Regions from separate parts of the Saccharopolyspora sp. ID03-671 genome, predicted to be linked through region 2. Evidence: riboswitches for the same ligand, from Rfam matches in the RefSeq annotation. Region 2 holds a riboswitch; the other holds the start of a gene.

Region 1 (5,496 bases), 770 kb from region 2:
CCGCCGCCGAGGAGCACCCGGCCGTGCCGGTGGCCGACCTGGTGGGCTCGCGGGACACCGCGCGCAGGCTCACCGAGTGGCTGCGGCTGGCCTTCGACCAGCCCGACCTGCTGCGCAGGCTCGGCGCCGAACCCCGCCTCGGAGCGCTGATCAGCGGCCCGCCCGGCGTCGGCAAGGCCACGCTGGTGCGCGCGGTGTGCGCCGAGACGGGCGCCGAGCTCGTCGAGGTCGCCGCGCCCAGCATCGCCGCGCTGGAGGCCCGCACCGCCGCCGCGCGGCTGCAGCAGGCCGTCGACCGCGCCACGGCCGCCTCCGGTGACCGGGTCCTGCTGATCACCGACGTCGAGGCGCTGCTGCCCGAGTCCGACCCGCCGCCGCTGGCCACCGTCGCGCTCGACGCGCTGCGCGACGCACTCGGCCGCGACCGGCTCGCAGTGGTCGTCACCAGCGCGAACCCGCAGTCGGTCGATCCGCGGCTGCGCGAGCCCGGCCTGGTCGATCGCGAGCTGACCGTCGGGCTGCCCGACGACACCACCCGCGCCGACCTGCTGGGCGTGCTGCTGCGCGGCACCCCGCTCGACGAGGACGTGCGGCTCGACGACATCGCCGGTCGCACACCGGGTTTCGTCGTCGCCGACCTGCTGGCGCTGTGCCGGGAGGCCGCGCTGGGCGCCGCGCTGCGGTATTCCGACGACCCCGCCGACCCGCGCCTGAGCCACCAGGACCTGCTCGACGCGCTGTCCTCGGTCCGGCCGATCTCGATGTCCACTTCGGACAACCTGCAGACCGGTGGGCTCACCCTCGACGACGTCGGCGACATGACCGAGGTCAAGCAGGCCCTCACCGAGACGGTGCTGTGGCCGCTGCAGTACCCGGACTCGTTCACCCGGCTGGGAGTCGAGCCGCCGCGCGGCGTGCTGCTCTACGGCCCGCCGGGCTGCGGCAAGACCCACCTGGTGCGGGCGCTCGCGGGCAGCGGCAGGCTCAACGTGCTCGCGGTCAAGGGCGCGGAGCTGATGGACAAGTGGGTCGGCGAGTCCGAGCGCGCCGTGCGGGAGCTGTTCCTGCGCGCCCGGGGCGCCGCGCCCGCGCTGGTGTTCCTCGACGAGGTGGACGCGCTGGCCCCGCGACGCGGCCAGTCGTCGGACTCCGGCGTCGCCGACCGCGTGGTCGCGGCCCTGCTCACCGAGCTCGACGGCGTCGAGCCGATGCGCGACGTGGTGGTGCTGGCGGCCACCAACCGGCCGGAGCTGATCGACCCCGCCCTGCTGCGCCCGGGTCGGCTGGAGCGCCTCGTCTACGTCCCGCCGCCGGACGCCGACGCCCGCGAAGCGATCCTCGCGGCGGCGGCGAAGAACACGCCGCTCGCCGACGACGTCGACCTCGCGGACCTGGCCGCCGCGCTCGACGGCTACTCGGCGGCCGACTGCACGGCCCTGATCCGCGAAGCGGCGCTCACGGCGATGCGCGAATCCCTCACGGCGGCCGAGGTCACGGCGAGCCACCTGCGCACGGCGCGCGGGGCGGTCCGCCCGTCCCTGGACCCGGCCCAGCTCGAAGCCCTCGCCTCCTACGCCGACGACCAGCGAGGATGACCGGCCGGTCAAGCACCGAAGGTGCCGCACCGCCAAGCGAGGAGACCGCGGGTCATTTCCCGGTGGAAGGGCCCTTGTAGTCGTTGGTGATGATGGCGATCAGACCGGGGGTGGCGTCCTGTATCCCGTCGAAGCGGGCGTCGGCGCGGGCGCCGATGCGGGCGGCGAGCTCCTCGGCCTGCCGCTCCTCGTCGGTGCCGGGCCGGAAGTAGACCGTGGTGGTCGGGATCTTCCCCGCCGCGTAGTTGCCGACCTCGGGCACGTCGTAGCCGGCCTTGCGGAGGTCCTCGGCGGCGCGGTGCGCGAGACCGGAGATCGTCGAGTTGTTGTAGACCCGGACGATGATCTGCTCGCTGCCCTTGCCGGACCCGACCGGGACGTCCTGCGCCTGCCCGGATCCCGTCGACTGACCCGAACCCGTCGACTGGCCGGAGCCCGGTGCCTGGCCCGAGCCCGGCTGCGTGGCCTGCGGCGGCTCGGTCACCGGCGGGGGCGCGACCGGCGGCGGCTGGACGGGCGGGGTGACGGTGGACGGCGCGGGTTTCAGCGGCGGCTGCACCTGCGAGGAGGGTTCCGGCGGGAGGGGTTGGGCGGTGTCCGAGGACTCGCCCGACATCAGGGTCACGGTCCCGAACACGGCGGCGAGCACGCCGACTCCGATCAGACCCAGGCCGATCAGCTTGGCCCCGCCGGGCCCGCCGGACGGTTCCCCAACACTCATCAGTGCAACTCGATTCCCAGTCGTTGAGCGGCCCTGGCGCGCTGCCGCGCCGCCCGTGCCTTGCGCAGTCTCTTGATCAGCATAGGGTCCGCGCGGAACGCCGCGGGAGAATCCAGCAGCGTGTTGAGAAGTTGGTAGTAGCGCGACGCGGACATGTCGAACAGCTCGCGGATCGCGACGTCCTTCTTGCCCGAGCGCTTCCACCACTGCGCTTCGAAGGCGAGGATCCCGCGCTCCCGGTCGGTCAGCTCGCGATCGGTCAGCTCCCGATCGGCTGGTTCCCGTTCCGCGGGAACGGGTTCCGGCTCGACGATCCGCTCGATGGGCTGGGTGATCGGTTCCGCCACCTGCAGCCGCCGACGCGCCGGAGCCTGCTGCCCGTGCGTCCGCGCGAGCTGCTCGCACTGACGGGCGATCTCCTTCGCGGTCAGCATCTGGGCGGCGTCCATCCGGCTCCTCGCCTCGCGATCGGTCGCGGAGAATCACACGGCTGTCATTCCCGCACCAATTGAACCATGCCGTGATCCGGACGGGGAGCCGATCACACACCGGTTTCACGCGCAAGAGCGGCCCGGGTGCCTCACCTGCGCAACCGATAGGGTCCGCGCATGGCTGTTCACCCCATCCGCGTCTACGGCGACCCCGTGCTGCACCACCCGACCCGCCGCGTGGAGAACTTCGACGAGGAGTTGCGCACGCTCGTCGAGGACATGTTCGAGACGATGGCGGCGGCGAACGGGGTCGGGCTGGCTGCCAACCAGATCGGCGTCGACCTGCGGTTGTTCGTCTACGACTGCCCCGACGACGAGGGCGTGCAGCACCGCGGCCTGGTGGTGAACCCCGAGCTGACGACCTCGGAGATCCCGGAGACGATGCCGGACCCGGACGAGGACTGGGAGGGCTGCCTGTCGGTTCCCGGCGAGTCCTACCCGACGGGCCGGGCGAGCTGGGCGAAGGTCACCGGGTCCGATGTGGACGGTGAGCCGGTCGAGGTCGAGGGCACCGGTTTCTTCGCGCGCTGCCTGCAGCACGAGACCGATCACCTCGACGGCTACGTCTACCTGGACCGGCTCACCGGCAGGCACGCCCGCGCCGCCAAGAAGATGATCAAGCGCAACGAGTGGGGCGTTCCCGGGCTCAGCTGGGACCCGGCCGAGATGGGCGACCCGTTCGCCGACGACTGATCCGGATGGCTGAGCCTCCGGATCCGACTGTTGTCTCCGGGGGCTCCTGGCCGTAGCCTCGGGCACTGCACAAATCAATCCGCGGGAGCTCGCACCGAAAGCGGGCTGAGAGGGTGGCTGGAGCAACTCCGGGGCCGCCGACCGCAGAACCTGACCGGGTAATGCCGGCGTAGGGAGTGAACGGCAGTGGCCGACGTGTATCCGAACGCATCCGGAATCACCACGGGACCCATCGAGGGATCCCGAAAGGTCTTCAGCAGCACCGAATCCGGGCTGCGCGTGCCGTTCCGCCGCATCGAGCTGACCAACGGTGAGCACCTCGACGTCTACGACACGTCGGGGCCGTACACCGATGACACCGCCACCGTGGACGTCCACAGTGGTCTGGCTCCGACGCGCGCGGGATGGCGGGACGGACGGGAGCACAACACCCAGCTGGGCTGGGCGAAGGCGGGCGCGATCACCCGCGAGATGGAGTACATCGCGCACCGCGAGGGCGTCTCGGCGGAGTTCGTCCGCGACGAGGTCGCCTCGGGCCGCGCGGTGATCCCGGCGAACCGGTGCCACCCGGAGAGCGAGCCGATGATCATCGGCAAGAACTTCCTGGTCAAGGTCAACGCCAACATCGGCAACTCCGCCGTCACCTCCTCGGTCGAGGAGGAGGTGGAGAAGATGGTGTGGGCGACCCGCTGGGGCGCCGACACCGTGATGGACCTGTCCACCGGCAAGCGCATCCACGAGACCCGCGAGCGCATCCTGCGCAACTCGCCGGTGCCGATCGGGACCGTGCCGATCTACCAGGCGCTGGAGAAGGTCAACGGCGACCCGGCCTCGCTGACCTGGGAGATCTACCGGGACACCGTGATCGAGCAGTGCGAGCAGGGCGTGGACTACATGACCGTGCACGCCGGGGTGCTGCTGCGCTACGTGCCGCTGACCGCCCAGCGCGTCACCGGCATCGTCTCCCGCGGCGGGTCGATCATGGCCGCCTGGTGCCTGGCGCACCACCAGGAGAGCTTCCTCTACACGCACTACAGCGAGCTGTGCGAGATCCTGCGCGCCTACGACGTGACGTTCTCGCTGGGTGACGGCCTGCGGCCGGGTTCGATCGCCGACGCCAACGACCGCGCCCAGTTCGCCGAGCTGGAGACCCTCGGCGAGCTCACCCACATCGCCCGCGAGCACGACGTGCAGGTGATGATCGAGGGCCCGGGTCACGTGCCGATGCACAAGATCGCGGAGAACGTGCGGCTGGAGGAGGAGCTGTGCGGTGAGGCGCCGTTCTACACGCTCGGCCCGCTGACCACCGACATCGCGCCCGCCTACGACCACATCACCTCCGGGATCGGCGCGGCGATGATCGCCCAGGCCGGTACCGCGATGCTCTGCTACGTCACGCCGAAGGAGCACCTGGGCCTGCCGAACCGCGACGACGTGAAGACCGGCGTGATCACCTACAAGATCGCCGCCCACGCCGCCGACCTGGCCAAGGGGCATCCGCGAGCCCAGGAGCGCGACGACGCGCTGTCGCAGGCCCGCTTCGAGTTCCGCTGGACCGACCAGTTCAACCTGTCGCTGGACCCGGACACGGCCCGCGCCTTCCACGACGAGACGCTGCCCGCCGAACCGGCGAAGACGGCCCACTTCTGCTCGATGTGCGGCCCGAAGTTCTGCTCCATGAAGATCACCCAGGACGTCCGCGCCTACGCCGAGGAGCACGGCCTCACCAGCGTCGAAGCCATCGAAGCGGGCATGGCCGAGAAGTCCGAGGAGTTCACCCGAACCGGAGGCGAGGTCTACTTGCCGATCGCGGCCAACGACTGACCGGTTGCTGGGGCGGCTTCGCAAGCCGCCCCAGCAACCTCAGAACTCGTCCGTGGGGATGGCCAGGCCGAAAGGCTCGGGAAGCTCGATCGGCTTGCCGAAGGAGACCTGCTCACGCTTGCCATAGCTGCCGTCCTGCGGATCGGAGTGCAGGAAGACTGTCGGGCCTTCC
Region 2 (5,496 bases):
GTCTGGTTCCGGCGGTCGGCGATGTAGAACGGCGCGGCGGCCAGGATCGGGACCGACATGCCGATGAACACGATCAGAAGAGAACTCACTGCCCCGGGACTCCATCCACGCCTGAAGAACGACCGCCCCCTGAATGCCCAGCTCGAGCAGGGGTTTCGCCCTGGATGTCGCTGTGCTGGGCGCTTCGTTAACACCACAAGATCGTGACCTGCATCACAACATGAATCACGCTTTGGTGTTATCCGAAGAGGGTGACGGCCCACCGCTCGCGATGAGCCGCCGTCAGCGTAACTGAGATGCGAATTCCTTGTCAGGCAAGGAATTTCGCGGTCGGCCAGGTCTCCTTGATCCACGCGCTGTTCCAGAACAGCCACTCGTACTCGGTCGCGCGGGCGAACGCGGCGAACATCTGCTCCCGCGTCGCCTCGTCGGCGCGCGCCGCGACCTTGTCGGTGAGCTCGCGCGCGGACAGCACCGCCTCGGCGAACTCGTCGTCGGCGTAGGTGGTGATCCACGCCTTGTACGGGTGACCGTCGATGGCGCCGGTCGCGTCGAGGATCGTGCTGCCGACGTGCTGGTAGACCCAGAAGCACGGCAGGATCGCCGCCAGCAGCACCGGGTAGGACTCGGTCAGCGCGCAGGCCCGCAGGTAGGACGTGTAGCCCAGGCACGTCGGCGAGGTGTCGATCCCGGCGATCTCCTCGTCGGTCAGCCCGAACTCGGCGACGTAGCCGGCGTGCAGCCGGCGCTCCTCGATCAGCGCGCCCTGCGCGGCACCGGCCAGGAACGCCGCGTCCGCGGCGTCGTCGGCACGGGCCGCCGCGGCCGACAGCGCCTGCGCGAAGCCGACCAGGTAGCGGGCGTCCTGGACGATGTAGAAGGCGAAGACGTCCCGCTGCAGGCTGCCGTCGGCGAGCGCGACGTTGAACGGGTGCTCCTCGATCGCCTTCTGGAGTCCGGCGGTCCGGTCCCACGCCTCAGCGCAGAAACCCCCGGCAGGCGGTGCGGGCAAGGTGCTCATGAAAACCCTCGCAGAGATCGGTGGGTCCGGGAGTCGGACAGTTCTAGCCAGAACTGTCCATGATCGAAGTCCGAAATGTCCGGTCAATTATGGCTAAAACTGTCACCACCAGCGGTGGAAGTGGTGCACCGGACCGTGACCGCGGCCCACGTCGAGGCGCTCCGAGGCGCGCAGCGCGTCGGTGAGGTACTGCTTGGCCTCGCGAACGGCCTCCAGCCAATCCGCGCGCTGCGGGCGCAGCGCCGCGATCGCCGCCGAGAGCGTGCAGCCGGTGCCGTGATCGTTGGTGGTGGCCACCCGCTCGCTGCTGAGGAACTCGGCCAGCCCGTCGCCGTGGAGCAGGTCGACGCTGGTCTCCCCGTCCAGGTGACCGCCCTTGAGCAGCACCTGCTTGGCGCCCAGGCCCGCCAGCCGCTCGGCCTGCGCCGGCATCTCGTCGGGGCTGCCGATCTCGGACTCGCCGAGCAGGTCGGCCGCTTCCGGCAGGTTCGGCGTGATCAGGTCCACCCGCGGCAGCAGCACGTCGCGCAGCGCGCCGACGGCCTCCGGCGCCAGCAGCCGGTCGCCGCTCTTGGCGACCATGACCGGGTCGAGCACCACGAACCGCGGCGCGTAGCGCTCCAGCACGGCCGCGACGGCGCGGATGACCTCGGCGTTGGCCAGCATGCCGATCTTGACCGCGTCCACCCGGACGTCGTCGAGCAGCGTCACCAGCTGGTCGGTGATGAAGTCCGGCGGCACCTCCTGCACCCGGCTCACCCCGGTCGTGGTCTGCGCGACCAGCGCGGTGATCACCGACATGCCGTAGGCGCCGTTGGCGGAGAAGGCCTTGAGGTCGGCCTGGATACCGGCACCGCCGCTCGGATCGGTCCCGGCGATGGTCAGCACGTTGGGGGCCATGACGTCCCTCCGCTAGTACGAGCTAGGTCAGGTTCAACGGGTCTGTTCTCAGCCCCTGGCCGGGGCACCCCGCGTCACTGGCACCAACCTAACAACCGAGGGCAAGCCCCGGCCCCGCGCGGTTCAGTCGATCAACCCGAGCACCTGGCCGACGCTGAGCACCTCGCCCGCCCGCACCTGGTGCCACGCCGTGCCGGTGGCCAGCGCCCGCACCCTGATCCCGGGGCCGTCGGAGTCGGCCGGACGCAGCTCGGCCAGCGGCTGACCCGCCCGCACCCGGCTGCCGTCCGGCACCAGCCACCGCACGACCACCCACCGGTCCGGGCCGGGCCGCGCGCCCGGCAGGTGCAACTCGGTCATCTCGCGGCCCCCCGCCTCGCCGAGCGGTCAGGATGCGGCGAATGCCGCAGCGGATGAGCCCACCCGCAGGAAAAGCCACCCCGATGGAGCAGTGCGATCGCGATCGATTTCACACCGTGAAAGCCCCCACCGGAAGGCAAGGTCACCCTTCGTCGAAGACTAAAGTGGAGGGCGATGGAAACCACGACCGATGCCCCAGGCTTCGCCCGCTCGCGCCGGCAGCGTCCTGCTCAGGACCCGGCGCAGATCTGGGCGCCGCTAGCGGACCTGACCGAGGCCGCCGTCGCGGCCGCCGGATCGGGGACGGTGGCGATCACCCGCGGATTCGACCGCAACAGCCGTCAGCGCGCCAAAGCGCTGCGCGAACTGCTGTCCCGGCGCGACGTGCCGGCGATCGAGGTCACGCCCGCCCCGGGCAGTGACCGGCTGCTGACCGACGTGGCGGTCAGCGCGGTGGTCAACCTGATCGGCGCCGGCTCGTGGCAGCCCTACCGGCTGGCCGCGCAGCTGCGCGCCCCGGTGCTGACCCCCAAGCCCGGCACCGAGCCGGGCGAGGAGGCCACCAGGGATGTCATCGCGCTGGCCGGCGAGGAGTCCGGCAAGCGGGACGTCGCGCTCTCGCACGTCGCGGTCCGCGGCGACAACCCGGCCGAGGGTCGGCTGACCGTGTCCTTCGACGGCTCCGAGCAGGTCATCGAGGGCGGCTGGCTGACCGCGACGGTCTCCGGCGACGCGCTGAGCGTGCAGTTCGGCGGCCAGGACCTGGCCGAGCAGGCGGTCACCACCGGCACGATCCGCGTCCAGGCCTCCGACGCACCGCACCGCCTGGTGCGCGACGAGCTGCCGATCGCCGACTTCGAAGGCGCGGTCGTGCTCTCCGCCGAGGAAGCCGGGCTGAAGGTTCGCCCGGTCTGACCAAATCTGACACCGGACGGGTGTATCCGGCTAACAGCACCGGCTCAGGGGCGATTCCCGTTGTGGGATCGCCCCTGAGTCGTGTCCGGGGTCGCGACCGGGGAACCGCAGGTCCGGACATGGCTCACAGCGTTTTCAGGTGATTTCGCCGCAGTGCCGTCATGCACGTCGGGCCGGCGCGTCCCTACACCGGAAGCGCGCAGCGCGCCGCTTCACCGCATCTGGCGGATCGGCACAGGGAGGCTGGGACTGTGGGGCCCAACCAGGAGTGGCACATCAGCTGCCGCGACGTCGCCGGACGGCGACAGGACATGTCGGTGTTCGTCAACCACGGCCGGGTCGTGATCGTGTCACCGCCCGGGGAGACGGCGGTGCTCTCACCGCTGGAGGTCGGCCGTCTGCGCGCGGCCCTGCGCGACGCGGTCGTCACCGCGGCGGGGACCGAGTAGGCCCCGACCCGGATCACTGGGGGTCGGCGCGGCGGGAGAGGCTCCCCCCTCACCCGCCGCGCCGCCTACGTCGCGACCGCGGAATCGGGATACTCGACACGGAGGGCTTGGCCGGGAGGATTACTCACGGCACAATCTACTCCCGAGTAGGTTTCGCGGACGAGGGGTGACCGAGTGAGCTTTCTGCGGCGACTGCCGAGCTTTCTGACCAACCACGCCGCACCGGCCCTGCACACCTTGTTCGTGCTGGTCAAGCAGGGTGTGGTGCGACCGATGCGGCCCGACAGGCTGGTCCGCATCGCCCTGGCCTACCGCCGTTGGGGCATCACCCTGCCGCTCGGCTTCGCCGTCGGCGCCGCGCGCCACCCGGACCGACCGGCCGTGATCGACGAGCGCGGAGCGCTCAGCTACGCCGAGCTCGCCACCCGCACCACCCGGCTGGCCGCCGCGCTGCGCGACCGGGTGCCCGCCAGGACCCGCGTCGGCGTGCTCACCCGCAACCACCACGGGCCCGTCGAGGTCATCGTGGCCGCCGCCAAGCTCGGCGTCGACGTCGTGCTGCTCAACGTCGGGCTCAGCACCCGCCAGCTCGCCGACGTGCTCGCCGAGCAGAACGTCAGCCTGCTCGTCCTCGACGAGGAGTTCGCCGGACACCTCCAGGACCTGCCCAGCGACCTCGACGTCGTCCTCGGGTGGGCCGACGGGCCCACCGAGCACCACACGCTCGACCACCTCATCGCCACGGAGCCCGCCACCAAGCTCCCGCGGCCGCCGCGGCACTCGCGGCTGATCGTGCTCACCTCCGGCACCACCGGGACGCCCAAGGGCGCTCGCCGGCCCGACCCGCCGAGCCTCAACCCCGCGGGCGCGGTGTTCTCCCGCATCCCGCTGCGCGCCGGCGAGCGCGTCCTGCTCAGCGCTCCCCTGTTCCACACCTGGGCGATCGCCGGGTTCCAGCTCTCCGCCGTGCTCGGCGCGACGCTGGTGCTGCGCCGCAAGTTCGACGCCGTCGACACGCTGCGGACCGTGCAGCGGCACCGGGTCAGCGCCATGTTCGGCGTCCCGGTGATGCTGCAGCGGATCCTCGACCTGCCCGCCGAGGAGCGCGAGCGGTTCGACACCTCGTCGCTGCGCATCGTCGCCGCCAGCGGTTCCGCGCTGCCCGGTGACCTGGCCACCCGATTCCAGCGCGCCTTCGGCCCGGTGCTCTACAACCTCTACGGTTCCACCGAGGTCTCGTGGGTCAGCATCGCCACGCCCGCCGACCTGCGCGCCGCCCCGAGCTCGGCCGGGCGGCCGCCGCGCGGCACGCAGGTGCGCATCCTCGACGACAACGGCGAACCGGTCCGCCGAGGCGAGACCGGGCGGATCTTCGCAGGCAACGACATGCTGTTCGACGGCTACACCAACGGCAACAGCCGGGAACGCCGCGACGGCCTCATGTCCACCGGCGACCTGGGACGATTCGACCGATCCGGACGCCTGTTCATCGCGGGCCGCGAGGACGACATGATCATCTCCGGCGGAGAGAACGTCTACCCCAAGGAGACCGAGGACGCCATCACCAGGCTCGACGAGGTGGCCGAGGCCGCCGTCATCGGCGTCGACGACGCCGACTTCGGTCAGCGCCTGGCCGCGTTCGTCGTGCCCCGCGATAAGGGCGCCCTCGACGCCGACCAGGTCCGCAACCACGTGCGCGGGTGCGTCTCGAAGTTCGCCGTCCCGCGCGATGTGATCTTCCTCGACGAGCTCCCCCGCAACCCCACCGGCAAGGTCGTCCCCCGCGAACTGCGATCCCACCTCGACGAATAGCCGAGGTACCGATCAAGACACTCTTCCCGCGGCCCGGGG

What was found. A riboswitch is a leader RNA that binds a small molecule or an ion and turns the genes downstream of it on or off. The one in region 2 is predicted to bind thiamine pyrophosphate.
Region 1: another riboswitch for thiamine pyrophosphate. It lies ahead of thiC (phosphomethylpyrimidine synthase ThiC); the one in region 2 lies ahead of thiD (bifunctional hydroxymethylpyrimidine kinase/phosphomethylpyrimidine kinase).

The regions. Positions count from the first base shown of each region.
Region 1 covers NZ_CP134054.1:3,392,767-3,398,262, forward strand. Annotated here, with positions in the region: gene REH65_RS15525 (AAA family ATPase) at 1-1,595, shown strand, start outside; gene REH65_RS15530 (LytR C-terminal domain-containing protein) at 1,648-2,316, opposite strand; gene REH65_RS15535 (DUF3263 domain-containing protein) at 2,316-2,579, opposite strand; gene REH65_RS15540 (peptide deformylase) at 2,925-3,500, shown strand; TPP riboswitch at 3,572-3,694, shown strand; gene thiC (phosphomethylpyrimidine synthase ThiC) at 3,687-5,324, shown strand; gene REH65_RS15550 (Uma2 family endonuclease) at 5,364-5,496, opposite strand, start outside.
Region 2 covers NZ_CP134054.1:2,620,124-2,625,619, forward strand. Annotated here, with positions in the region: gene REH65_RS11705 (hypothetical protein) at 1-89, opposite strand, end outside; gene tenA (thiaminase II) at 311-1,021, opposite strand; gene thiD (bifunctional hydroxymethylpyrimidine kinase/phosphomethylpyrimidine kinase) at 1,124-1,921, opposite strand; TPP riboswitch at 1,909-2,003, opposite strand; gene REH65_RS11720 (hypothetical protein) at 2,045-2,281, opposite strand; gene REH65_RS11725 (hypothetical protein) at 2,456-3,196, shown strand; gene REH65_RS11730 (hypothetical protein) at 3,448-3,645, shown strand; gene REH65_RS11735 (AMP-binding protein) at 3,820-5,457, shown strand.